DNA from 3 places in the Methylobacillus draconifructus genome. Region 3 is predicted to be linked to each of the others. Evidence: riboswitches for the same ligand, from Rfam matches in the RefSeq annotation. Region 3 holds a riboswitch; each other region holds the start of a gene.

The links. Region 3 has a riboswitch for thiamine pyrophosphate ahead of ACJSDX_RS04755 (3-oxoacyl-ACP reductase). Riboswitches for the same ligand answer to the same signal wherever they lie in the genome.
Region 1: it holds a riboswitch for thiamine pyrophosphate, as region 3 does, so the genes downstream of both, ACJSDX_RS05830 (TonB-dependent siderophore receptor) here and ACJSDX_RS04755 (3-oxoacyl-ACP reductase) in region 3, are expected to answer to the same signal.
Region 2: it holds a riboswitch for thiamine pyrophosphate, as region 3 does, so the genes downstream of both, thiC (phosphomethylpyrimidine synthase ThiC) here and ACJSDX_RS04755 (3-oxoacyl-ACP reductase) in region 3, are expected to answer to the same signal.

The regions. Positions count from the first base shown of each region.
Region 1 is NZ_JBJQII010000002.1:417,440-425,256, forward strand. Features, by position in the region: gene ACJSDX_RS05820 (di-heme oxidoreductase family protein) at 1-1,209, shown strand, start outside; gene ACJSDX_RS05825 (SulP family inorganic anion transporter) at 1,396-3,042, shown strand; TPP riboswitch at 3,163-3,261, shown strand; gene ACJSDX_RS05830 (TonB-dependent siderophore receptor) at 3,338-5,494, shown strand; gene ACJSDX_RS05835 (DUF779 domain-containing protein) at 5,656-6,030, opposite strand; gene adh (aldehyde dehydrogenase) at 6,400-7,817, opposite strand, start outside.
Region 2 is NZ_JBJQII010000001.1:511,453-519,269, forward strand. Features, by position in the region: gene thiC (phosphomethylpyrimidine synthase ThiC) at 8-1,894, opposite strand; TPP riboswitch at 1,963-2,073, opposite strand; gene ACJSDX_RS02415 (protein-L-isoaspartate O-methyltransferase family protein) at 2,244-2,900, shown strand; gene ACJSDX_RS02420 (TetR/AcrR family transcriptional regulator) at 3,094-3,738, shown strand; gene ACJSDX_RS02425 (efflux RND transporter periplasmic adaptor subunit) at 3,748-4,842, shown strand; gene ACJSDX_RS02430 (efflux RND transporter permease subunit) at 4,839-7,817, shown strand, end outside.
Region 3 is NZ_JBJQII010000002.1:203,820-211,636, reverse strand. Features, by position in the region: gene ACJSDX_RS04765 (protein adenylyltransferase SelO) at 1-278, shown strand, start outside; gene ACJSDX_RS04760 (sodium:solute symporter family transporter) at 961-2,412, opposite strand; TPP riboswitch at 2,934-3,040, shown strand; gene ACJSDX_RS04755 (3-oxoacyl-ACP reductase) at 3,084-3,869, shown strand; gene ACJSDX_RS04750 (LLM class flavin-dependent oxidoreductase) at 4,086-5,375, shown strand; gene ACJSDX_RS04745 (MgtC/SapB family protein) at 5,464-6,726, shown strand; gene ACJSDX_RS04740 (sulfatase family protein) at 6,805-7,817, opposite strand, start outside.

The sequences.
Region 1 (7,817 bases), 210 kb from region 3:
AACCTGCAGTTCCAGCTAGGCCGAGGGCTGGTCCGGCAAAGCTGGATCATTTCCCCGGCGGAAGACCGCGATATTGCCGGGCTGGGGCCTTTGTACAACCGCAACTCCTGCATCGCTTGCCATGCCAAGAACGGGCGCGGCTTCGCGCCTGACGGCCCGGAAGAATCCATGCGCGCCATGCTGGTCCGCCTGAGCGTCCCCGGCAAGGCACCTGAAGGCGGCCCGCAGCCCCATCCATTATATGGCGACCAGTTGCAGGAATTCGGCGCGCCGGGCGTCGAGGCCGAAGGCCGCGCCCATGTGCGTTACGAGGAAAGCGAAATATCATTGAACGGCGGCGAGCGCGTACGCCTTCGCAAACCGACCATCACGTTCAGCAACCTGGCCTATGGCCCGCTGCCGGACGACCTGCAAACCTCGGCCCGCATCGCACCCGCCATCTATGGCATGGGCCTGCTCGAAGCCATTGCGGACAGCACCCTGCTGGCACTGGAATCGCAGCCCAAGTCGGGCAATATCAAGGGCAGGCTCAACCGCGTCTGGAACATGGAGCAGCAACGGCACGTGATCGGGCGCTTTGGCTGGAAGGCCAATGTGGCGACGCTGCGCGAGCAGACGGCGAGCGCCATGGCCGGCGATATGGGCTTGTCCTCCCACTTGTTTCCCCATGGCAATTGCGCCGAAGGCCAAACAGCCTGCCAGCAAGCCCCCGTATCGGGCACGCCAGAAATCACGGAAACCCAGCTCGAGCAAATGGAGTTCTACCAGTTGGCGCTTGCCGTGCCCTCGCCGCGCCATCAGGACGATTCCCGGGTGCAACGGGGCGCCGCACTGTTCCGCCAGGCGCAATGCGCAGCCTGCCACCTGCCTGAAGTCAGGACAAGCGAATTCCCCAGGCTGGCCGCACTGGGCAACCAAAGCATCGCCCCCTACACGGACTTGCTGTTGCACGACATGGGGCCGGAACTGGCGGACAACCGCCCGGACTTTTCCGCCACTGGCAGCGAGTGGCGCACCCCGCCGCTCTGGGGGATCGGCCTCGCGAAACAGGTGGAGCCGAACGCAGGCTTCCTGCACGATGGCCGCGCCAGGACTATCCTGGAAGCCATCATGTGGCACGGCGGCGAGGCACAGGAGTCCCGCAACATGGTGCAGCAGATGTCTCCGCTGGACCGGCAATTGCTGCTGGATTTTGTCGACTCACTTTAAGAGCCGCGAACAAAACCCAGCGAAGCGATTCTGGCTAGGCGCTCTGCTGCAGACAGTACAACTAGTACGGCAAGGCAGAGCAACAACGCCAGAAGGGTTTTGTTAGCGGCTCTAAGCCTCGGTAATCTTGCGGCGAAAAGGCTATGATATGCCTGTCGATTACCTCCCTTGCCATGCATTTACACCATGATCGCCATTCTTGAAGCCAAGCGCGCCGGCCTGCTCTCCCGCCGGTATTGGTCCCGCAACATCATGTCGGGGCTGATCGTCGGGGTCGTCGCCCTCCCGCTCGCCATGGCGTTCGCGATCGCATCAGGCGCCAAGCCCGAGCAAGGCTTGTACACCGCGATTGTCGCGGGCACGCTCGCCTCCCTGTTCGGCGGCAGCCGCCTGCAGATTACCGGCCCGACCGGGGCGTTCATCGTCATCCTTGCCGGCATTACGGCGAAATACGGCATCGCAGGCTTGCAGATCGCCACCCTGATGGCAGGCATCATGCTGCTCGTCATGGGGCTGACGCGCATGGGCAGCGTGATCCGCTACATCCCGGAACCGGTGATCATCGGCTTCACCAGCGGAATCGCAGTCATCATCTTCGTCGGCCAATGGCAGGATTTTTTCGGCCTCACGCCCCAGGCCTCGCACCATTTCCACGAAAAACTCTGGCATCTGTTGGAAGCCCTGCCGCAGCTGCAATGGCAGACCGCATTGCTTGGCGCGTTCACGCTGGCAGTGCTGCTTCTGTCCAACCGCTACCTGAAAAAAATTCCCGGCCCCTTGGTCGCAATCGTGGCAGCCACTATCGTGCAGTCTGTCTTTCAACCTGAACAGGTTGCCACCATAGGCAGTGCGTTCGGCGGCATCCCACAGGCTTTGCCACATTTTGCCCTGCCCGAGGGCATCAGCCCTGCCGTCATGATAGAGCTGATCGGCCCGGCCTTCACCATTGCGCTGCTGGGCGCCATTGAGTCGTTGCTCTCGGCCGTCGTTGCCGACAATATGGCGGGCACGCGCCACCAGTCCAACCAGGAGCTGATCGGGCAGGGTATTGCCAACATCGCCTCACCATTGTTCGGCGGGTTCGCCGCGACCGGCGCGCTGGCCCGCACCGCGACCAATATCCGCAACGGGGCCAACAGCCCGTTATCCGGCATCGTGCATGCGGTCACCCTGGTGTTGATCGTGGTCCTGCTGGCGCCATTGGCCGTGAATATCCCGCTGGCGGCGCTCGCGGCCATCCTGTTCGTGGTGGCCTACAACATGAGCGAGGCGCATCGCTTCCTGCACATGGCGAGGACAGCGCCGCGCGCGGATGTGGCGGTGCTGCTGATCACCTTCCTGCTCACCGTGTTCAGCGACCTGGTGATTGCCGTCAATATCGGCGTCGTGCTTGCCGCATTGTTGTTCATGAAGCGCATGGCGGACACGGTGAACGTGACGCAACTGAGTGACGATGACTTGCAGCAGGAATACGGCCAGCGCGAATGGCGCCTGCCATCGAGCACGCTGGTCTATCGCCTGGAAGGGCCGTTCTTCTTCGGTGCTGCCGAGCACTTGCAGCACCGCCTGCAAACCCTGCGCGAGGATACCGACACCATTGTGCTGAGGATGGCGCGCGTGCCTATCATGGACGCCACCGGCATGCAGGCATTGTGGAACCTGCTGGACACTTGCAGACAGCACCAGATCAGGCTGGTGGTCGCCGAGGCCAGGCCCAATATCCTGGAAAAACTGCGCCGCGCCGGGCTCACCAGCCAGATTGGCGAGCATAATGTGCTGCCGCACCTGCACTTGCTGTGGCCGGAAACTCCTTCCCCCGCCTCTCTCCATTGAATGGCGTTGCACACTTTTCCGTATTACCCGATTGAGCACGCGTTAATTGGCTACATGCGCAGCATGCAACCCTGTTTGCAACGAAAATTGGCATTTTCTGCACATTCTTTGTTAGTATACGACCCACGCTAGGGGTCCTGAAGAGCCGATCTTCGGGTGAGATATACCCTTGAACCTGACCTGGATAATGCCAGCGTAGGAAAGCGCAAAGCCACTCAAGGTCCATTCATTTCCCCGAGGTAGGCTCTTTGTCCGTTCCTGCGCGTAGCTTGTCCCTAACGCGAGTGAACACACAATGCCTGCTTTTACTTTCCGTCAAAAACTCAGCGTGCTGGCCGTTGCCTGCGCTTATGCGCCTGCCGCGCTGGCACAGACCGCCGATGACAGCGATAACGCACTGCCGGAGGTCGTCGTCACCTCCGCATCGACTGATGGCGTGGCGCGCCGTGCCAGCATCGGCAGCTTTCCCGAAGCATCGCTGCTGCAGACGCCAGCCTCGGTCAACGTGATTACGCAGGAGCAGATGCAGGACCGCAGCATACGTTCCGCGACTGACGCCGTGAAGTGGGATGCCAGCGTGCAGAATTCCTACAATGCGGTCGGCCTGGCCGACTGGTTTGCGATCCGCGGCTTCGTGCTCGACCAGGGCGCCAACTACCGCAAGGACGGCATGGTGATTCTCGCGCAGGCCAGGGTGCCGATGGAGAACAAGGAACGCATCGAGATACTGAAAGGCCTGGCCGGCCTGCAGGCGGGGATTGCCGCATCGGGCGGCATGCTCAACTACGTGACCAAGCGACCTACCGACGCCCCGCTGCGTTCGGCGACGTTCGAAGTCCGCGAGCGCGGCACGGTGTACGGCGCGGTAGATCTGGGCGGGCGCTCCGAGGACGGCGTCTTCGGTTACCGCATCAATGCCGCGGCGGAAGACATCAAGTCGTATGTCGACGGCTCGACAGGCAACCGCAACTTCATTTCGGGCGCGTTTGACTTCCGCCTGAGCGAACGCGCGCTGTTGCAGCTCGACCTCGATTACCAGCACAAGTCGCAACTGACCGTGCCGGGGTTCCAATTGCTCGGGCCGGAGCAGCGCATCCCGACCGGCATCCGCGCCAAGCAGATGCTCAATGACCAATCCTGGAGCCGTCCCGTCGTCGATGACAGCTATAACCTCGGCGTGAAATTCGACTATGCGTTGAATGACGATTGGCGCACCATCCTGCAAGCCAACCAATCGACCCTGCATCGTGATGATGCGGTGACCTTGCCTTCCGGCTGCCAGGCGCAAGGGCTGATCGTCGGCTATTGCAGCGACGGCGGTTATTCGATGTACGACTTGCGCCGCAAGAACGACAAGCGCTCGATCACGACCACCCAGGCGCTGTTGCAAGGCAATTTCACGACAGGCGGCGTGCGCCACGAGCTGACCACAGGCGTATCCACGCTGAACCGCCGCGATCACTTTGCCGATTACGTATTCAACTATGTCGGCGAGAGCAATATCTATAATCCGGTCTACTACGATAATTTCGCGCTCGCCGACGTCAATCCTGTCCATTTGCGCCGCAAGGATGAGGAGCGTGCAGTATTCGTGCAGGATGTCATGGCGCTTACTGACCAGCTCAGGCTGCATGCCGGCGTGCGCTACGTGCAGCTCAAGCGCGACCAGTTCAATGCCTCGGGCGAGACGACGCGGCGCACGGACGATGATTTTGTCTTGCCTAGCGTCGCCCTGCTCTACAACCTGCAGCCGTCACTGGCGGTTTACGGCTCGTATTCGCAAGGCCTGGAACCGGGCGGCACAGCGCCGACCGGCACCACGAACGCCGAAATCATCATGGACCCCAGCAGGTCCAGGCAGCTCGAACTCGGCGTGAAAGCGGACGTGACGCGCGATGTCAGCCTGTCTGCCGCCGTATTCCAGATCAAGCGCAACCACGAATACGTCGACGCCACGCCGACCTATGTCATCAATGGCACGCAAGTCAACCGCGGCCTGGAATTCGCCGCACAAGGCCGCGTCACGCGCGACTGGATGCTGGGCGCCAGCTTTACCGCGCTGCAGGCCAAGGCCGAAGGCACGGACGATGCGCGCATCGAGGGCAAGCAGGTCGGCAACGTGCCAAGGTTCAAGTCAGCGGTGTATAGCGAATATACCTGGCCAGGTTTGCCAGCCCTTAAACTGAACGCGACATGGCTCTATTCATCCAGCAAAAACTTCGCGCCGAACAACGAGATAGCGGCATTGAACAGGAAAGTGGAGGGCTACCACGTGCTGAACCTGGGCGCACGCTACACGGCCAAGCTCGGCAATACCGCAACCACCTTCCGCGCTGGCGTGGACAACGTGTTCAACAAGTTCTATTGGGGCGATGCATCCAGCGCTTTCGGCGGCTACCTGATCCCGGGCGCGCCGCGCGTATTCCGCGTGTCGGCGCAAATCGACTTCTGACCGATTCCTTAAATCAAAGAAAAGTCACCCAACTTTTGAAGTCATCGCATGTGAGCGTCATTTATAAGGTAAAAACGCCGCTACGGGATCACCGCTTAGCGGCGTTTTTCTTGGCCTGCTGCTGGCATTGAAGGTTGCCAACGCTCATAGCCACATTTCGATCACCCGCATTGCTTCACCGGCTCCAGGTCTGCAAGCTCCTCGTCCGTGAACAAACGCGAACGGATGAGGAAATGCTTGCCGGTCGCCTGCTCCAGCGAGAACATGCCGCCATGCCCGCGAATCGCATCAAGCGTCAGGTGGGTATGCTCCCAATATTCGAACTGGGTCTTGTTCATATAGAACGGCACGCCGTGCACCTCGCCCACTTTAACATCCGAGGTGCCGAGCAGGAACTCGCCCTCCTGCAGGCACATGGGCGCACTGCCCTCACAACACCCGCCTGACTGGTGAAACATGAGATTACCATGCCTGGCGCGCAGCTCATCAATCAAAGCTGCAGCAGATGGCGTGGCATTAATCCGGCTGGCACTCATCAATCCTCCTCATCTCTTGGCAGTTGCTTTACCACAAATAATAACGCCCAGGTTCGAACTCGCAAACCTGGGCGTTGGACGAGGGCCTGTTAACGCAATTGAAGGAGTCGCGAAGGCATGAACAATTTGCCCCAATCAAGGCGCGCGTCGCAGCGCGTATGTCGATACGCGCAAGGCGGGCAACGTAGAGTGGGTGAATTGTTCATGCCTTCCCGAAGGGTTGGATCCAGGGCGGTTCGCCCGCTGCGTTGTCCATGCTCGCAAGGCATCGAGCCTTGCTGCGCTGTACGCCTTGCGCTCAAACCGCCCTAGCTCCAACGCGATCTCCTTCAATTGCGTTAACAGGCCCTAGCCATTCGACATTAAAGTTTAGAAGAAGCCTAGCGCATCAGGGCTGTAGCTCACCAGCAGGTTCTTGGTCTGCTGGTAGTGGTCCAGCATCATGCGATGGTTCTCGCGGCCGATGCCGGACTGCTTATAGCCGCCGAATGCGGCGTGCGCTGGATAAAGATGGTAGCAATTGGTCCAGACGCGGCCTGCCTGGATACCCCGGCCGACACGGTAGGCACGGCTGCCGTCGCGGGTCCAGAGGCCTGCGCCCAGGCCGTACATGGTGTCGTTGGCGATTTCCAGCGCCTCCTTCTCATCCTTGAACGTCGTCACGGACAAGACCGGCCCGAAGATTTCCTCCTGGAAGATGCGCATCTTGTTGTGGCCCTTGAACACCGTAGGCTCAATGTAATAGCCATCGCTCAAGTCGCCACTCAGCTTGGTCGCCTTACCACCTGTGAGCAGCTCCGCGCCTTCTTCCTGGCCGAGCTTGATGTAGGACATGATGATCTCGACCTGTTCGCTGGACGCCTGTGCGCCGATCATGGTCGACTTGTCGAGCGGACTGCCCTGCTTGATCGCCTTCACACGCTTGATGGCACGCTCGATGAAGCGTTCGTAGATGGACTCCTGGATCAAGGCCCGGCTCGGGCAGGTGCAGACTTCCCCCTGGTTCAAGGCAAACAGCGCAAAGCCTTCCAGCGCCTTGTCGAAATAAGCATCATCCTTGTCTATCACATCCTCGAAGAAGATATTGGGCGACTTGCCACCCAGCTCCAGCGTCACGGGAATCAGGTTCTGGCTGGCATATTGCATGATCAGGCGGCCAACGGAAGTGGATCCGGTAAATGCAATCTTGGCAATGCGCGGGCTGGTCGCCAATGCCTTGCCGGCTTCGACGCCATGCCCATTCACCACATTGAGCACGCCAGGCGGCAACAGGTGGCCGATGATTTCCAGCACCACCAGGATCGAGGCCGGCGTCTGCTCGGCAGGCTTCATGACAATGCAATTGCCTGCCGCCAATGCGGGCGCCAGCTTCCAAGCTGCCATCAGGATCGGGAAGTTCCATGGAATGATCTGTCCGACAACGCCCAACGGCTCATGGAAATGGTAAGCCACTGTTGTATGATCAATCTCGCTGATCCCACCTTCCTGAGCACGAATACAGCCTGCAAAATAACGGAAATGGTCGATCGCCAGCGGAATATCGGCGGCCATGGTCTCGCGGATGGGCTTGCCGTTGTCTATGGTTTCTGCAATCGCGATGGTTTCCAGATTGGCTTCCATCGCATCGGCGATCTTGAGCAGGATGTTGGCACGCTCGGTGCCCGAGGCCTTGCCCCAGGCATCCTTGGCAGCATGGGCGGCATCCAGCGCCAGGTTGATATCCTTTTCATTCGAACGCGGCACTTGGCAGAATACCTTGCCGGTCACCGGGCTGATATTGTCGAAAT
Region 2 (7,817 bases), on a different contig from region 3:
CCTGCCATCAAACCTTCTGATAAACCTCGCTGCCGCGCTTGACGAACTCGATCGCCTTTTCCTGCATGCCCTTGCTCAGCGCCACCTGTTCGTCCACGCCCAACTTGTCGGCATATTCGCGTACGTCCTGGGTGATTTTCATCGAGCAAAAGTGCGGGCCGCACATGGAGCAGAAATGCGCCTGCTTGGCGCCTTCCTGCGGCAGGGTCTCGTCGTGGAATTCCTTGGCTTTCTCCGGATCGAGGCCGAGGTTGAACTGGTCCTCCCAACGGAACTCGAAACGCGCCTTGGACAGGGCGTTGTCGCGAATCTGCGCACCTGGGTGACCTTTGGCCAGGTCGGCGGCATGCGCCGCAATCTTGTAGGTGACGATGCCGACGCGCACGTCTTCCTTGTCCGGCAGGCCCAGGTGCTCCTTCGGCGTGACGTAGCACAGCATCGCGCAACCGTACCAGCCTATCATCGCGGCGCCGATGCCGGAGGTGATGTGGTCGTAGCCGGGTGCGATATCGGTGGTCAAAGGTCCCAGAGTATAGAACGGGGCCTCGCCGCAATGCTCCAGCTGTAAGTCCATGTTTTCCTTGATCATGTGCATGGGTACGTGGCCAGGGCCTTCGATCATGGTCTGCACGTCATGCTTCCAGGCGATCCGGGTCAATTCACCCAAGGTTCTCAGCTCAGCAAACTGGGCTTCGTCATTGGCATCGTAGATCGAGCCGGGACGCAGGCCGTCGCCGAGCGAGAAGCTGACATCGTAGGCCTTCATGATGTCGCAAATTTCCTCGAAATGCTCGTAGAGGAAAGACTCCTTATGGTGCGCCAGGCACCACTTCGCCATGATGGAGCCGCCGCGCGAGACGATGCCGGTCATGCGCCTGGCGGTCATCGGAATGTACTGCAAACGCACGCCGGCATGGATGGTGAAATAATCCACGCCCTGCTCCGCCTGCTCGATCAAGGTATCGCGAAAGATTTCCCAAGTCAGGTCTTCGGCCTTGCCGTTGACCTTTTCCAGCGCCTGGTAGATAGGCACGGTGCCGATCGGCACGGGCGAATTGCGGATGATCCACTCGCGCGTTTCGTGGATGTTCTTGCCGGTGGACAGGTCCATCACGGTATCGCCGCCCCAGCGGGTGCCCCAGACCATCTTCTCGACTTCTTCGCCTATGCTTGAGCTGACGGCGGAATTGCCGATATTAGCATTGATCTTCACGAGGAAATTGCGGCCGATGATCATCGGCTCGATTTCGGGGTGGTTGATATTGGCAGGAATGATTGCCCGGCCGCGCGCCACTTCGTCCCGGACGAACTCAGGCGTGATGATTTCAGGAATGGAAGCGCCGAAATGCTGCCCGGCATGCTGAGTCTGCAACAGTTCGCTCATGCCTTCGCGGCGCTGGTTCTCGCGGATGGCGATGAACTCCATCTCCGGAGTAATGATGCCTTGGCGCGCATAGTGCATCTGCGTCACGTTCCTGCCTGCCTTGGCACGCAACGGTTTGCGATGCAGGTTGAAGCGCATGTCGGCCAGCTTGGGATCGTTCAGCCGCTCCAGCCCGTAGCTGGAAGTCGGGCCGTCCAGTTGCTCGGTATCGCCGCGCTCGGCAATCCAGCCAGCGCGCAAGGCGGGCAAACCGTTACGGATGTCGATACTGACTTCAGGATCGGTGTAAGGACCGGAAGTGTCGTAGACAATCACCGGCGGGTTCTTCTCGGCGCCGAATGCCGACGGCGTATCCGACAGGCTGATCTCGCGGAAAGGAACGCGGATGTCGGGGCGCGAGCCTTCGATATAGATCTTGCGGGAATTGGTAAAAGGCTGCGTTGCGCCAGGGTCGACCTGGGCGGTGGCATTGAGGAAATTCTGCTGCAGGTTTTTGTCGGTGGCGTTCATTCAAGTCTCCAAAATGCGGGAAGCGTTTTTGGAGTACCGACAGGGGAATAAAAATAGAAACCACCCCATCAAACCAAACTGCGCTTCCCTACGGTGGGATAATCCACATCAGGTTCAAAGGGTAATTCTCACTGCCATTGCATGCCTCAGCGTGCAACAGCAGACCCCTAGCGATGGAAGGAATGTACGTTAAAACCCTGATTAGATCAAGATTATTGTGGACAATGCACAGTTGATGCAGAGCAGCATGTGCCTAAAGTTGGCAGGTCACGCGATCCAGCTTGAAACTCTGCCGTCTGGCGCTATAATCGGCAAACCGATAGCCATGCGATGGATAAGGACAATTGCAATGCACCATGATGTAGAACAAGCCCGCTTCAACATGATAGAGCAGCAGATCCGCCCCTGGGAAGTGCTTGACGGCACCGTGCTCGACCTTCTGGGCCGCGTGCCGCGCGAAGCGTTTGTCCCCGAGCAATATCGCGGCCTGGCGTTTGCCGATATCGAAATCCCCATCGGTTTCGGCCAGACCATGCTTTCCCCCAAGATGGAAGGCCGCGTCCTGCAGTCGCTGGAAATCAAGCCCACCGATAAAGTGCTGGAAATCGGCACCGGCAGCGGCTACTTCACCGCCTTGCTTGCCTCACTTGCGCAAGAGGTGCACAGCGTCGAGATCAACGCCGAGCTTAGCCACCAGGCAAATGCGAGGCTGCTCCAGCAACAAATCAGCAATGTGACGCTGCATGTAGGCGACGGCGCGCGCGGGTGGCCGGACAACGGCCCTTATGATGTGATCGTTTTCACTGGCTCGTTGGCGCTGTCGCCGCTGGCAACCAAACAGCTGCATATCGGCGGCAGGCTGTTTGCCGTCATCGGTGAACCTCCGGTGATGGAAGCCACCATCGTGCGGCGGATCAGCGAAGACAGTTTGCGGCAGGACGTGATTTTCGAGACCACGCTCCCTCAGCTCGAAAACGCCCCCCAGCCGGAAAAATTCAGCTTCTAGCCATGTTCTAAACGGGAGCTAGGCTCCCGTTTTTCGTTGTACTGCCAGCAATTATCCTTCCGCCTGCGTCGGCATCAATCCAAGCAAAACCAGCTTTTTCTATTTCTGATTTCCTTTCACTCAAACTATAAATTGACACCGTTAAGTTAACATCGTTTAATAATCATCCTTGATGATGTCAATGTTCCAGCGCATGCCTCCCAGAGTCAAAACCATAGAAGAACGCCGGCAACTGCAGAAGCTGATCCTCGATGCCGCGCGCGACCTGTTTGTACAGCACGGCGTGGAGGCAGTCTCCATGCGCGAGATCGCCAAACGGGTCGGCTATTCGCCAACCACGATATACTTGTATTTCAAGGACAAGAACGACCTGCTGCAAACTTTGTGCGACCACGACTCCCTGATATTGGCGAACGACCTGCGCAATATCAACGCAGACGCCGTGCCCGACGCAGTAGAGCAATTGAAGGTACTCTGCAGCGCCTATTCCCGTTTCGCATTGGCCTATCCCAATCATTACCGCTTCATGTTCATGACGCCCAAGCCGAGCAACAGCAAGGAAAAATCCAAGTTGCGCCAAGGCAATATCGAGCAGGACGCTTATGCCTACCTGCGCTCCATGGTGCAGCGGGCGTTTGAACAGCAGGCATTCCGTGGCGACCTGGTCAACATGGACTTGATCGCCCAGACATTATGGGCCGGCATCCATGGAGTATGCGCCCTGGAAATCGGCATGGCGGGAGACGACTGGGTGAACTGGCAGCCAATAGGCCAGCGCGTTTCCCTCATGCAAAACGCCATGATTCAAGGCCTCACGAGGCCTCACACCCAGCACTAGGTAATCGATATGCCTCTACCATTTTCCCGAACACTGCTTAACCCATGGATGCTGGCGCTCGCCATCCCGGCATTGGCTGCCTGCCAGAAGCCGGCATCTGAAACGCCGCCACCGAGGCCGGCCCTCGTCATGCAGCTAGATGCCGCACAGCATAGCGACCATGGCCAGTGGCTTATCGGCGAAGTGCGTCCTCGCTATGAGTCGGCTCAAGGCTTCCGCATCGCGGGCAAGATCGTCCAACGACACGTGGAAGTCGGCGACCATGTCAAGAAGGGCCAAGTGCTGGCACGGCTGGATGCGGAGGACAACAGGCTGTCGCTGGCATCCGCCCAGGCCGCATTGCACTCAGCGGAAGCACAACTGGCGTTGGCCGAGGCCGACAGCAAGCGCCAGCGGCAGCTGTTCGAGCAGCGCTTCATTTCCGCGGCAGCGCTGGATTCAGTGGAAACGCGCCTGAAATCGAGCCGGGCCCAGGTGCAGCAGGCGCAAGCCCAGGTGAAAGTTGCAAGCAACCAGGCTCAATACACCACGCTGGCAGCAGAGCGCGACGGGATCATCACCGCGATCGACGCAGAGCCTGGACAAGTGGTGAATGCCGGACAGGTGGTTGCCAGGGTGGCGGTGCCTAGTGAACTGGAAATACAGATCGCCGTCCCGGAATCCCGCATGCAAAACATCAAGGTAGGAGAAAGCGCTGTCGTGCGCCTCTGGTCGAACCGCGACCAGACCTACCAGGGACGCATCAGGGAAATCGCCCCCGCCGCCGATCCTGCGACCCGTACCTTCAAGACCCAGGTATCGTTGCTGGATGCCGACGACAAGGTGCAAATCGGCATGACGGCTGGTGCACGGCTGGGAGGCGATCAGCACGAATTCGTGCTGCCCAGCACCGCCGTATCGGAACAACATGGCCAGGCGCAGGTTTGGGTCGTAGAGGCGAACAATCAAGTGCATTCGCGGGCGGTCGGCATAGGCAGCTATAGCGAGCAGGGAGTCAGCATCGTTTCCGGGCTCAAGGGCGATGAAACCCTCATCGTCACAGGCGTGCATACCCTCAACGAAGGGCAAGTGGTCACTCCGGTCAAAACCGAGGTCAACCAATGAACGACCAGCGCCAATCCTTCAATCTCTCAAGCTGGGCGCTCGAGCATCGCAGCCTGGTGCTTTACTTCATGCTGGTGCTGACCCTGGCCGGCATGCTGGCCTATACCAAGCTCGGACAGTCGGAGGACCCGCCCTTCACCTTCAAGGTGATGGTAGTGCGCACGATGTGGCCAGGCGCCAGCACCCACGAAGTGGAGCAGCAGGTCACCGACAAACTCGAAAAGAAGCTGCAGGAGCTGCCCTACCTCGATATCCTGCGCAGTTACTCACGCCCTGGGGAATCCCTGATTTTCATCCTGGCCAAGGACTCCACGCCGCCATCCGCCGTGCCGGATGTCTGGTACCAGGCGAGAAAAAAGATCGGCGATATCCGCAATACATTGCCGGACGGTATTCAAGGCCCGTTCTTCAATGACGAGTTCGGCGACGTCTACGGCAACCTCTACGCCCTGCACGGGGAAGGCTACGACTATGCCAGGCTGAAGGAACAGGCCGAATCCATCCGCGGCGAGTTGCTCAAGATCAAGGATGTCGCCAAGGTGGAGTTTTTCGGCGAGCAACCGCAGCGCATCTATGTCGAGCTGGCCAATGCCAAGCTGGCGACGCTGGGCATCAGCACCAGCACCCTGCTGGAAACGCTGCAGCAACAGAACCAGGTCAATAGCGCCGGGGCTTACGACAGCGGGCCGGAGCATATCCGGCTTGCGGTGAGCGGTCGATTCGACCGGCTGGACAACCTGCGCGAGTTGAAACTGCGCGCCAACGGCAACGAGTTCCGCCTTGGCGACATCGCCAAGGTCTACAGGGGATTCGAAGACCCGCCTACTGCGCGCGTGCGCTACATGGGCAAGGAAACCCTGCTGCTCGGCGTCGCCATGAACCATGGCGGCGACATCATCCAGCTCGGCCATTCGCTGGATCACGCCGTCGCGCGCATCGACGCCCAGCTCCCTGTGGGCCTCAGCCTGGATACCGTCTCGTCGCAGCCCCGGGCCGTCGTCCACTCCGTCGATGACTTCGTCCGCTCGCTGGTCGAGGCGCTGGTCATCGTACTCGGAGTCAGCCTGCTGTCGCTGGGGTTGCGCACCGGGATCGTGGTCGCCATCGTGATTCCGGTCGTCCTTGCCATCACTTTTCTGCTGATGGAGATATTCGGCGTGGGCCTGCACAAGATTTCACTGGGCGCATTGATCCTCGCCCTGGGGCTGCTGGTGGACGATGCCATTATCGCGGTGGAAATGATGTCGTCAAAAATGGAGCAGGGCTGGGAACGCATGAAGGCCGCTTCTTTCGCCTTCACTTCCACCGCCATCCCCATGCTCACCGGCACGCTGGTCACCGTGGCCGGCTTCCTGCCGATCGCCACAGCCGCGTCTTCCACGGGCGAATACACGCGCTCCATCTTCCAGGTGTCGGCAATCGCCTTGCTGGCCTCCTGGGTGGCCGCAGTGATCTTCGTCCCCTATCTCGGCTACTACCTGCTACCCGACTACAGGCAGCAGGCGGCCAAGCCACCGTCCCGCATGGCGTGCTGGCTGCAACGCATCGCCCCGAGAATCAGCCGACGCCTCGCTGAGCGCAGGCAGCGCCACTTGCAGCACATGGCCGCGGGCGAGAACGCCGATATCTACGATTCGCGCTTCTACCGGCGCTTGCGCAGCCTCATCACCCAATGCGTGCGCCATCGCTGGATTGTCATCATTGTCACGGTGTTGCTCTTCATCGCTTCGGTCGCGGGTTTCGGGCTGGTGCAACAGCAGTTCTTCCCGGATTCCACCAGGCCCGAGCTGATCGTCGACCTGCGCCTGGCGGAAGGCTCTTCCTACGCCGCCACCGATGCCGAGGTGAAAAAGCTGGAACAATGGTTGCAAAAACAATCCGGCATAGAAAACTACGTGGCCTATATCGGCAGCGGCAGCCCGCGCTTCTATCTGCCACTCGACCAGCAATTGTCGCAGCGCAGCTTCGCCCAGTTCGTCGTCCTGACGGAAGGCAATGCCGAGCGCGAGGCGCTGCGCGGCAAGCTGCTGCATTTGTTCGATACCGACTTTCCCGCGCTCCGGGCTTCGGTATTGCGCCTGGAAAACGGGCCGCCGGTCGGCTTCCCCGTGCAGTTCCGCGTTTCCGGACCCGACGTGGATAAAATCCGCGACATCAGCCATCAGGTGGCCGACATCATGCGCCGCAACCCCAACCTCAGCAATGTGCAGCTGGATTGGGAAGAGCCCAGCAAAGTGATGAAGATAGAAGTCGACCAATCCAAGGCCAGGCTGCTCGGCGTCAGCTCCACCGACATTGCCAACCTGCTCAATGCCGCCATGCGCGGGCTTTACGTTACCGAGTTCCGCGAAGGCATCGAGCGCATAGATTTGGTGCTGCGCGGCGACACATTGGAACGCACTCATCTCTCGCACCTGCCTGAATTGATGGTACCCACCAGCGCCGGCGCCAGCGTGCCATTGTCGCAACTGGCAACCATCACCCCGGGGTTCGAGGATGCCGTGATCTGGCGCCGCAACCGCACGCCCACGATCACGGTACGCGCCAACCTGATCGGCGACCTGCAGGCGCCGGTGGTCTCCGGCCAGGTTGAGAAACAGCTGGTCGAGCTACGCCGGCGCTTACCCCTGGGCTACAGCCTGGAAACGGGCGGAGCAGTAGAAGAGTCGGCAAAAGGCGGCCAATCCGTGGCGGCGGGCGTGCCGCTGTTCATCTTTGCCGTGCTGACCATCCTCATGCTGCAACTGCAAAGCCTCTCCCGCACTTTCCTCGTGGTATTGACCGCGCCGCTCGGGCTGATCGGCGTCACCATCGCCCTGCTCATCTTCAACAAGCCTTTCGGCTTCGTCGCGATGCTGGGCACCATCGCCCTATCGGGCATGATCATGCGCAACTCGGTGATCCTGGTGGATCAGATCGAGCAGGACAAACGCGCAGGCAAGCCCGAATGGGAAGCCATCGTCGAATCCGCCGTG
Region 3 (7,817 bases):
TCAAGCTATACGCCCAGGCGACGATCGCGGACGGGCGCGACCCTGCCGAGCGGCGCGAGGCCATGAACCGGGCCAATCCGCGTTACGTGCTGCGCAACTACCTTGCCCAGCAGGCCATAGACCTGGCCGACGCGGGCGATACCAGCATGATAGAAGAGCTGCTGGACGTGCTGCGCAAGCCTTATGACGAGCAGCCGGGCAAGGAACGTTTTGCCGGCCTGCGGCCGGATTGGGCCAGGCACAAGGCAGGGTGTTCCATGCTGTCTTGCAGTTCTTGATTCAAGATTCCGCCATAGGCCATTTGTCTCCAATAATCAAGGGCGAGCGCAGCGAAGCCAAGTCGCTGTGGTTTTTCCTCCCCGTCTGGCTGCGCCGAGTAGCACAGCTTTTAATGGATTAAGGACTGGCGTCTGTCTGAGCGCAGCGAGTTCAGCCAGTCCCCATTAAAAGCGAGCAACGCAGGTTGCCCGGAACGTAGTGTAGGGACGCAGACAATCGGGTCGCCTTTTCTTTCACCTATTTCTTTTGGCGAAACAAAAGAAATAGGTTCGCCCGACGGGGCGAAACCCATCCTCTCGTCAATCACAATATGGATGAAGACTAAAAACCGTGAAGTTCGGTGGGTCTGGGGCTTGGATAATGAGTTAAGCAAACATGGTCTTGCCCCTTATCGCAAACCATTGAATCGTTGCCTTTCGCTTGTCAGCGAGTTACTTTCATTTGCTTCGCCAAATAAAAGTAACCAAAGCAAAGGCGACCCCGGAGTCTGCGCCGGGAGCAAGCTCCCGGTCCCCTGCGTTGCTCAATCTGTCTGGGAGCTTGCTGAACTCGCTGCGCTCAGACAGACGCAAGCTCTTTTTCCAGACAGATCTGCGCTACTCGGCGCAGCCAGACGGGGAATTCAAAATCAAACCCACACTTGGCATCGCTGCGCTCGCCCTTTTGGTTGGCTAGCTGACTTTAGAGTTGTTCCCGGTCCAGCCTGCGGCTTGCATGTGCCAGCGCGGCAAGTTCGAAGTGTTGTTTGCGTCGCTTGATCAAGCGGGTGAGGGCGATCACCGCGACAGGCGTCAATGCGGCCAGCAGGAAGGCTTCGAGCAGGTGGGTGGCGGGCTGGTCCGGCATGGGGAACATGAACAGTCCGGCCGCCAAGCCCGCTACCGTCCCGGTCACGGCCTCCGTGCCTGTATGCGAGCGGCTGAACAGGCCGAAGAACACGGGAAATGCCGCGGCGGCGCATAGCAGGTCCGCCAGCAGGAACAGGTAGAGCACGCTGTAGCCTTGCGCGGCGACAATCAGCACGGGTATTGCAACCAGCAGCACCAGCCAGCGCGACAGGCGCATCAGGCTGGCGGCGCTGCGCTTCGGCATCACCCGGCCGATGTCCACTGCCACGATGCTCGAAATGGCGCTGATGGCCGTGTCCGCGCTGCACATCACCAGCGAGATGCCGAGCGGAATCAGGGCGACGGCCAGCCAGAGCGGGATATTGGGCATGACCACGCTGAACAAGGCCACCGAGCTGTCGCCATCCGGTGTCGTCGCCATGAAGGCCAGCCCGAAAAGGCCCATGATGAAGATGAAGGGCACGACCAGCAGGCCGCCGAGCAGGAAGCCGTTGCGCATGGTGGGAATGTCCTTGGCGGAGTAGATGCGCTGCCAGTTGCCCTGGTGGAAGATGCCGGTGAGCAGGATGGCGACGAAGAAGGTCAGCCCGGCCTTGATGCCGCCGATATCCTCAAGGTTGATCAGCTGCGGCGCGGTTTGCTGCAGCTTTTCCGCGACCGGGGCAATGCCGCCGGTGGCCTGCCAGCCGATGAAGACCAGCGCCGCCAGCAACGGGATGATGATGACGATCTGCACCTTGTCGGTAAAGATGGAGGCGCGCAGGCCGCCGTAAGTGGTGTAGAGCAGGGTGAAGCCGAGCACGATGGCGGCGGTGGCCCAGAGCGGCACGGGCGCCAGCAGTGTCACCATCTTGGCGATGGCCGTGATCTCGGCGCTCATGGCGATGAACAGGTAGAACAGCATGATGGTCAGCGCGAGCAGGTACATGGGCTTGCCGTAGCGCGCCGCCAGGAACTCGGTGAGGGAGTGGCCGTTGGGCATCAGCTCGCGCATGCGCTTGCCGAGCGGGATCATGGCGATGCGCGGCGACATCGCGCCGATGGCGTAGCCGATCACGGCGGTCAGGCCGCCCCAGGTCGCCGCCTGCGCGGGCGAGAACAATATCCATGCGCCCAGCGACGAAGCCAGCAAGGTCATGATGCTGGCCAGCGTGCCCTGGCTGTTGCGCGCGACGATGTATTCTTCAAGGTTGCCGCGGAACCTGCGCGAATAGGCCATGCCGGCGATGGCGAAAACGGCGGCGAAAAAGACTAGCCAGGCGAGGGCGGCTTGCGTACTGAGCATTGTGTGGTGACTCCTATAATCGACGAACGGCAAGGAGTACGCCCATATGCGTGATTTCCTTCCCTTCGCCAGCATGATCTGGATCAAGTAAAGAGCCTGTTCACGATATTTTCATGGTTCCCGCAATTCAGCAAAAAAACGCAATCAAGACGTCTGCCGTAGGCCATGCTGATTGCCTGGTCAAGGCAGGCAACGCCGAGTGCGATTTTTTGCTGAATTGCCCACAGGGTTGCTTCGCCTCAAAAGTGTATGCTGCGTTGCAAATCCTCGCAGGGCAATCAGCCCTGCTGTGGTTTGCGCCTTGCATCCACATCTGATGCAAAGCAACGGGAACGATGAAAATATCGTGAACAGGCTCTAAGGGTCATGGCAATTGCCATTTCTCAGCCGCAAGCGGCTCCCCTAGGATTGAAACGGCAAAATTAAGGTGTTGCCGTTTCGCTGCCAGATTATAACGATTTTCATGGTGATTTTCACATGGTGCCGGATGTGAATTCTTTATATTCCATGCTATGGTTCTGTCTTTCGGCACGGGGTGCCCTGTTGCAGTATCTGCTTCAGGGCTGAGACCACACCCGTAATACCTGATCCAGATCATACTGGCGGAGGAATGCCTGTCGCAGCTTGTTTGCTGCGCATTCCTTTGCCATGAAAAATTGCAAAGGAATCGCATGGGCAATCCATCTTCACCGCTACTCCCGATTCAAGAACAACTCGTGCTCGTCACCGGCGCAGGCCGTGGGCTGGGCCGGCATATCGCCCGCGCTTTCCTCGATCAGGGAGCGAGCGTGGTCGTGAACTATCTGCATAGCGCGGACGCTGCTGCGGCCTTGGCGGACGAAGCGCCGGGGCGGGCCCTGGCAATCCGGGCGGACGTGAGCGACGCCGACGCCGTGCGGGCGATGGCGGAGCAGGCGCAAGCGCATTTCGGCAAGGCGATCACCACGGTGGTCAACAACGCCCTGCCCGACTTCAGGTTCAACGGCGATGCGCGGGCGCATGCGCATGATCTCGGCTGGGAAGGGTTGCAGCAGCAATTCGAGGGCGTGGTGCGCGGCGCGCTCAATACCGTACAGGCCTGCTTGCCCGGCATGCTTGCGCAGGGATGGGGGCGGGTGGTCAATATCGGCACCAACCTGTTCCAGAACCCGGTGGTGCCCTACCACGACTACACCGCCGCCAAGGCGGCGCTGCTTTCCCTGACGCGCACCTTGGCGCAGGACCTGGGGCCTGGTGGCATCACCGTCAACATGGTGTCGGGCGGCCTGCTGCGCACCACTGACGCTTCTGCCGCCACGCCGGATGCCGTGTTCGACCTGATTGCCGCGAGCACGCCATTGCGCCGCGTCACCACGCCGGAAGAGTTCGCCGACGCGGTGCTGTTCTTCGCCTCGCCCTGGTCGCGCGCGGTGACGGGGCAAAACCTGGTGGTGGATGGCGGCCTGGTCAAGAATTAGAGCCTGTTCACGATCATTTCATAGGGCAGGCTTTTAGCAGCTGAAAAGCTTCCTGGCATTGTTGCCCTGCCTTGCCGTACCAGTTGTACTGTCTGCGGCAGGGCGCCTAGCCAGGATCGCTACGCCAAGCTTTGTTAGCCGCTCTTGATCGCACATGCTATCCGCTGACTCAGCGCCTGCCATTCCTGAATTCACTAAAGAGGCTCTTGTTTTGCCATGATGCACATCAACCTGTTCCTGTTCGGCTGCGGCCACCACAACGCGGCCTGGCGCCACCCGGATTCCCAGGTCGAGCGGCTGGGCGATATCCGCTATTACGAGGAAATGGCGCAACTGGCCGAGCGCGGCAAGCTGGATGCCGTGTTCTTTGCCGACGGCCACGCCACCAACAACATCACCGACGGTCCGCGCTGGTTCCTCGAACCGGTGACCATGCTCACGGCCATCAGCCGCGCCACCCGGCACATCGGCTTGGTGAGCACCATTTCCAGCACTTTCTTCACGCCTTTCCATGCCGCGCGGCTGATGGCTTCGCTCGACCATATTTCCGGCGGGCGCGCGGGCTGGAACGTGGTGACTTCCATGTTCGACGTCGAGGCCAGGAACCACGGATATGAAGCCATGCCCGGCCATGCCGAGCGCTACGCCAGGGCGGAAGAGTTCATCCAGGCGGTGCTGCAGCTGTGGGATAGCTGGGACGACGGCGCGTTGCTCAACGACCGTGCAGGGGATTATGTCGATGAAAGCCTGGTGCGCCAGATCAACCACCGGGGCACGCATTTCCTCGTCGATGGGCCATTGACCGTGCCGCGTCCGCCGCAAGGCAACCCCGTGCTGTTCCAGGCCGGCGCTTCCGAGCATGGACGCGCGCTGGCGGCGAAATACGCCGAGGCGATCTACGCAGTGGCCTATGACCTGCCATCGGCCCAGGCCTATTACAGCGACGTCAAGGCCAGGGTCAAGGCCGCCGGGCGGCAGGTGGACGTGCCTATCCTGCCAGGCCTGGTGACTTTCATCGGCTCGACTGAAGCCGAGGCGCGCGCCAAGCAGCGCGAGCTGGATGAACTGCTGCCAGCGGAAACCTCGTTGCGGCAATTGCAGTTGTTCATCGACCAGGACTGCCTGGACTGGGAGCTGGATGGCCCGGTACCGCCGTTGCCGCCGCTGGAGGCCTTCACCGGCCCCAAGGGGCGCTATGCCACGGTGCTGCGCATCATAGCAACCGAGCGGCCCACGGTGCGCCAACTATTGGGCCGCCTGGCCGCCGGGGGAGGGCATTGCACCATGGTCGGCACGCCGGAACAAGTGGCGAACCAGATGGAACATTGGTTCCGCAACGGCGGCGCCGACGGCTTCAACCTGATGCCGCCGGTGCAGCCCGACAGCGTGCGGGACTTCGTCGACCACGTGATTCCCATCCTGCAGCGGCGCGGCCTGTTTCGCGAGGATTACGAGCACGCGACATTGCGCGGCCACCTGGGGCTGGCGAGGCCTGGGAGAAAGTAGCGCGGCTTCGGCTTTGCCGTTACTGGAGCCTGTTTCGGATATAGCGCCCTCATGTATGATGCAATTCATTGTGTGAGAAAGCTGCCTTATGCCTGAGTCCGTTTCCGTAGAAGTCATGTTGCACCTGCTCATCGCCCTGGGGGCAGGGCTATTGATCGGCGCCGAGCGCGGCTGGCAGGAGCGCGACGAGAAGGAGTCCTACCAGAGCGCGGGGATACGCACTTTCGCCCTCACCGGCCTGCTCGGCGGCTTGAGCGCCTTGCTCAGCCAGCATCTCGGAATCGCGGTCTGGGTGACGGTGCTGGTGGCGCTGATGCTGGTCGTCAGCATCGCCTACGTCGGCGATTTGCGCCGTACCGGCGACCAGGGCATTACCAGCGAGCTGGCGCTGCTGATCACTTTCCTGCTGGGCAGCCTGGCGCTCTCGGATTACGTCATGCTCGCCAGCGCCGGGGCGGTGGTGGTGGCCTTGCTGCTCAGCCTCAAGAATGTGCTGCATTCGCTCCTCAAGCGCTTGAGCGAGACCGAGCTGTCCGGCGCGTTGAAGCTGTTGTTCATCTCGGTGGTCATGTTGCCGGTGCTGCCTAACGAGAGCTACGACCCCTGGCAGGTATTCAATCCCTATACCACCTGGTGGATGGTGGTGCTGATCGCCGCCCTCAGCTTCATCGCCTATATCGCCGTGCGCCTGACCGGCACGCGCTACGGCTTGATGATCACCGCCATCCTCGGCAGCCTGGTTTCCTCCACGGCCATGACATTGACCCTGTCGCGCTTGTCTTCCAAGAACCTGCACAAGCTGCTCGCTGCGGGGTTGCTGGCGACGTCGGGCCTGATGTTCCCGCGCGTGCTGCTGGAAGTCGCGGTCGTCAATGCCTCCCTGTTGCCGCCGCTGGCCTGGTCGCTGGGAACGATGTTCCTGGTTTATATGGCAGGGGCGGCTGTTTTCTGGCGGCGCGCTGTCAAGGACGAGCCCGCAAACGCTGAAACCCCGCTGCGCAACCCGTTCGAGCTGGGGCCCGCGCTGCGGTTCGCCTTGCTGCTGACATTGATCCTGTTCCTGGTGGAGGCGGGCAGGCGTTACTGGGGAGATGCCGGCGTCTACCTGGTTTCCCTCCTGGCCGGGATCGCCGATGTGGATGCGATCACCTTGTCCCTCTCGCGCAGCGCGCGCAATGAGCTCGGCAGCCATGTCGCGGTGCAGGGCATCGTGCTGGCGGTCATCAGCAACAGCATATTCAAGGCGGCCTTGGTGGGCTTCATCGGCGGGCGGGAGCTTGCGTTGCGCACTTATCCGGTGGTGACGCTCGGCCTGGGTGCTGGCATATTGGTGATGCTGATGACAGCCTGATCGGCTGGTGGAAAAACAAGGGCTGCATTTGCAGCCCTTGTGTCGATTCAAACGTTAGTAGGATATCGTAAATAGCGTTTAAGGCGCAGGCACGCCGTATTTGTCCGCCTGCATCTTGCCGTTCACGCTGTGCGAGCGCACATCCGGGGTGATCGGCAGCATGCTGTTGTTCCACTGCTGCCATTTTTCCTTGAGTTCGGCCAGCACCTGCGGATGTTTCTCGGCCAGGTTGGCGCGTTCGCGCTGGTCCTTGCCCAGGTCGAACAGGAATTCGTTGCCGTTGATTTTCAGGTATTTCCAATCCCCAGAACGGACGGCTGCCTGTTCTTGTCCTTTGTAACGCCAGAACAAGGTGCGGGGGCGGATGGCGGCTTGGCCCAGGACCACGGGCAGCACGTTCTCGCCATCGGGCTGATATTGCGCATCGGGCTGCGTACCGGCAGCGGCAAGCAGGGTGGGCAGCCAATCCATGCTGGTGACCACCTGGTCGGAAACCTGTCCCGCCTTGATCTGTGCAGGCCAGCGGATGATGCCCGGCACGCGGATGCCGCCTTCCAGCAGTTCGGTCTTCTGGCCGCTGAACGGCCAGGTGTTGGAGAAGCGTTCGCCGCCGTTGTCGCTGGTGAAGACGACGATGGTATTGTCCGCCAGCCCTTGTTGTTGCAGCGTGTTCAGCACGCGGCCCACCGCTGCGTCCAGGGCCTCGACCATCTTGCCGTAGGTTTCGAGGCTGCCGCCGTCCAGGTGGAACAGGTTCTTGATCTCATGCGACACGGCTTCATCTCCCGGGCCTTCCCAGGGCCAGTGCGGGGCTGTGAAATGCAGGGAAAGGAAGAAAGGCTTGGCGGCAGTTTGCTTGCCTATGTATTGGCTGGCGTGGTTTGCCACTATGTCGGTGTAGTAGCCGACTTCCTTGACCGGCACTTCGCCCTCATACAAGCCGTCAGGCACATCGGAACCAACGCCTGGCTTGTGCGTGAAATAGTCCAGCGCCCCGGCGTAGTTGCCGAAGAACACGTCATAGCCGCTCTTGAGCGGCCCGAATTTCGGCAGCGAGCCCAGGTGCCACTTGCCGAACAGCGCGGTGTTGT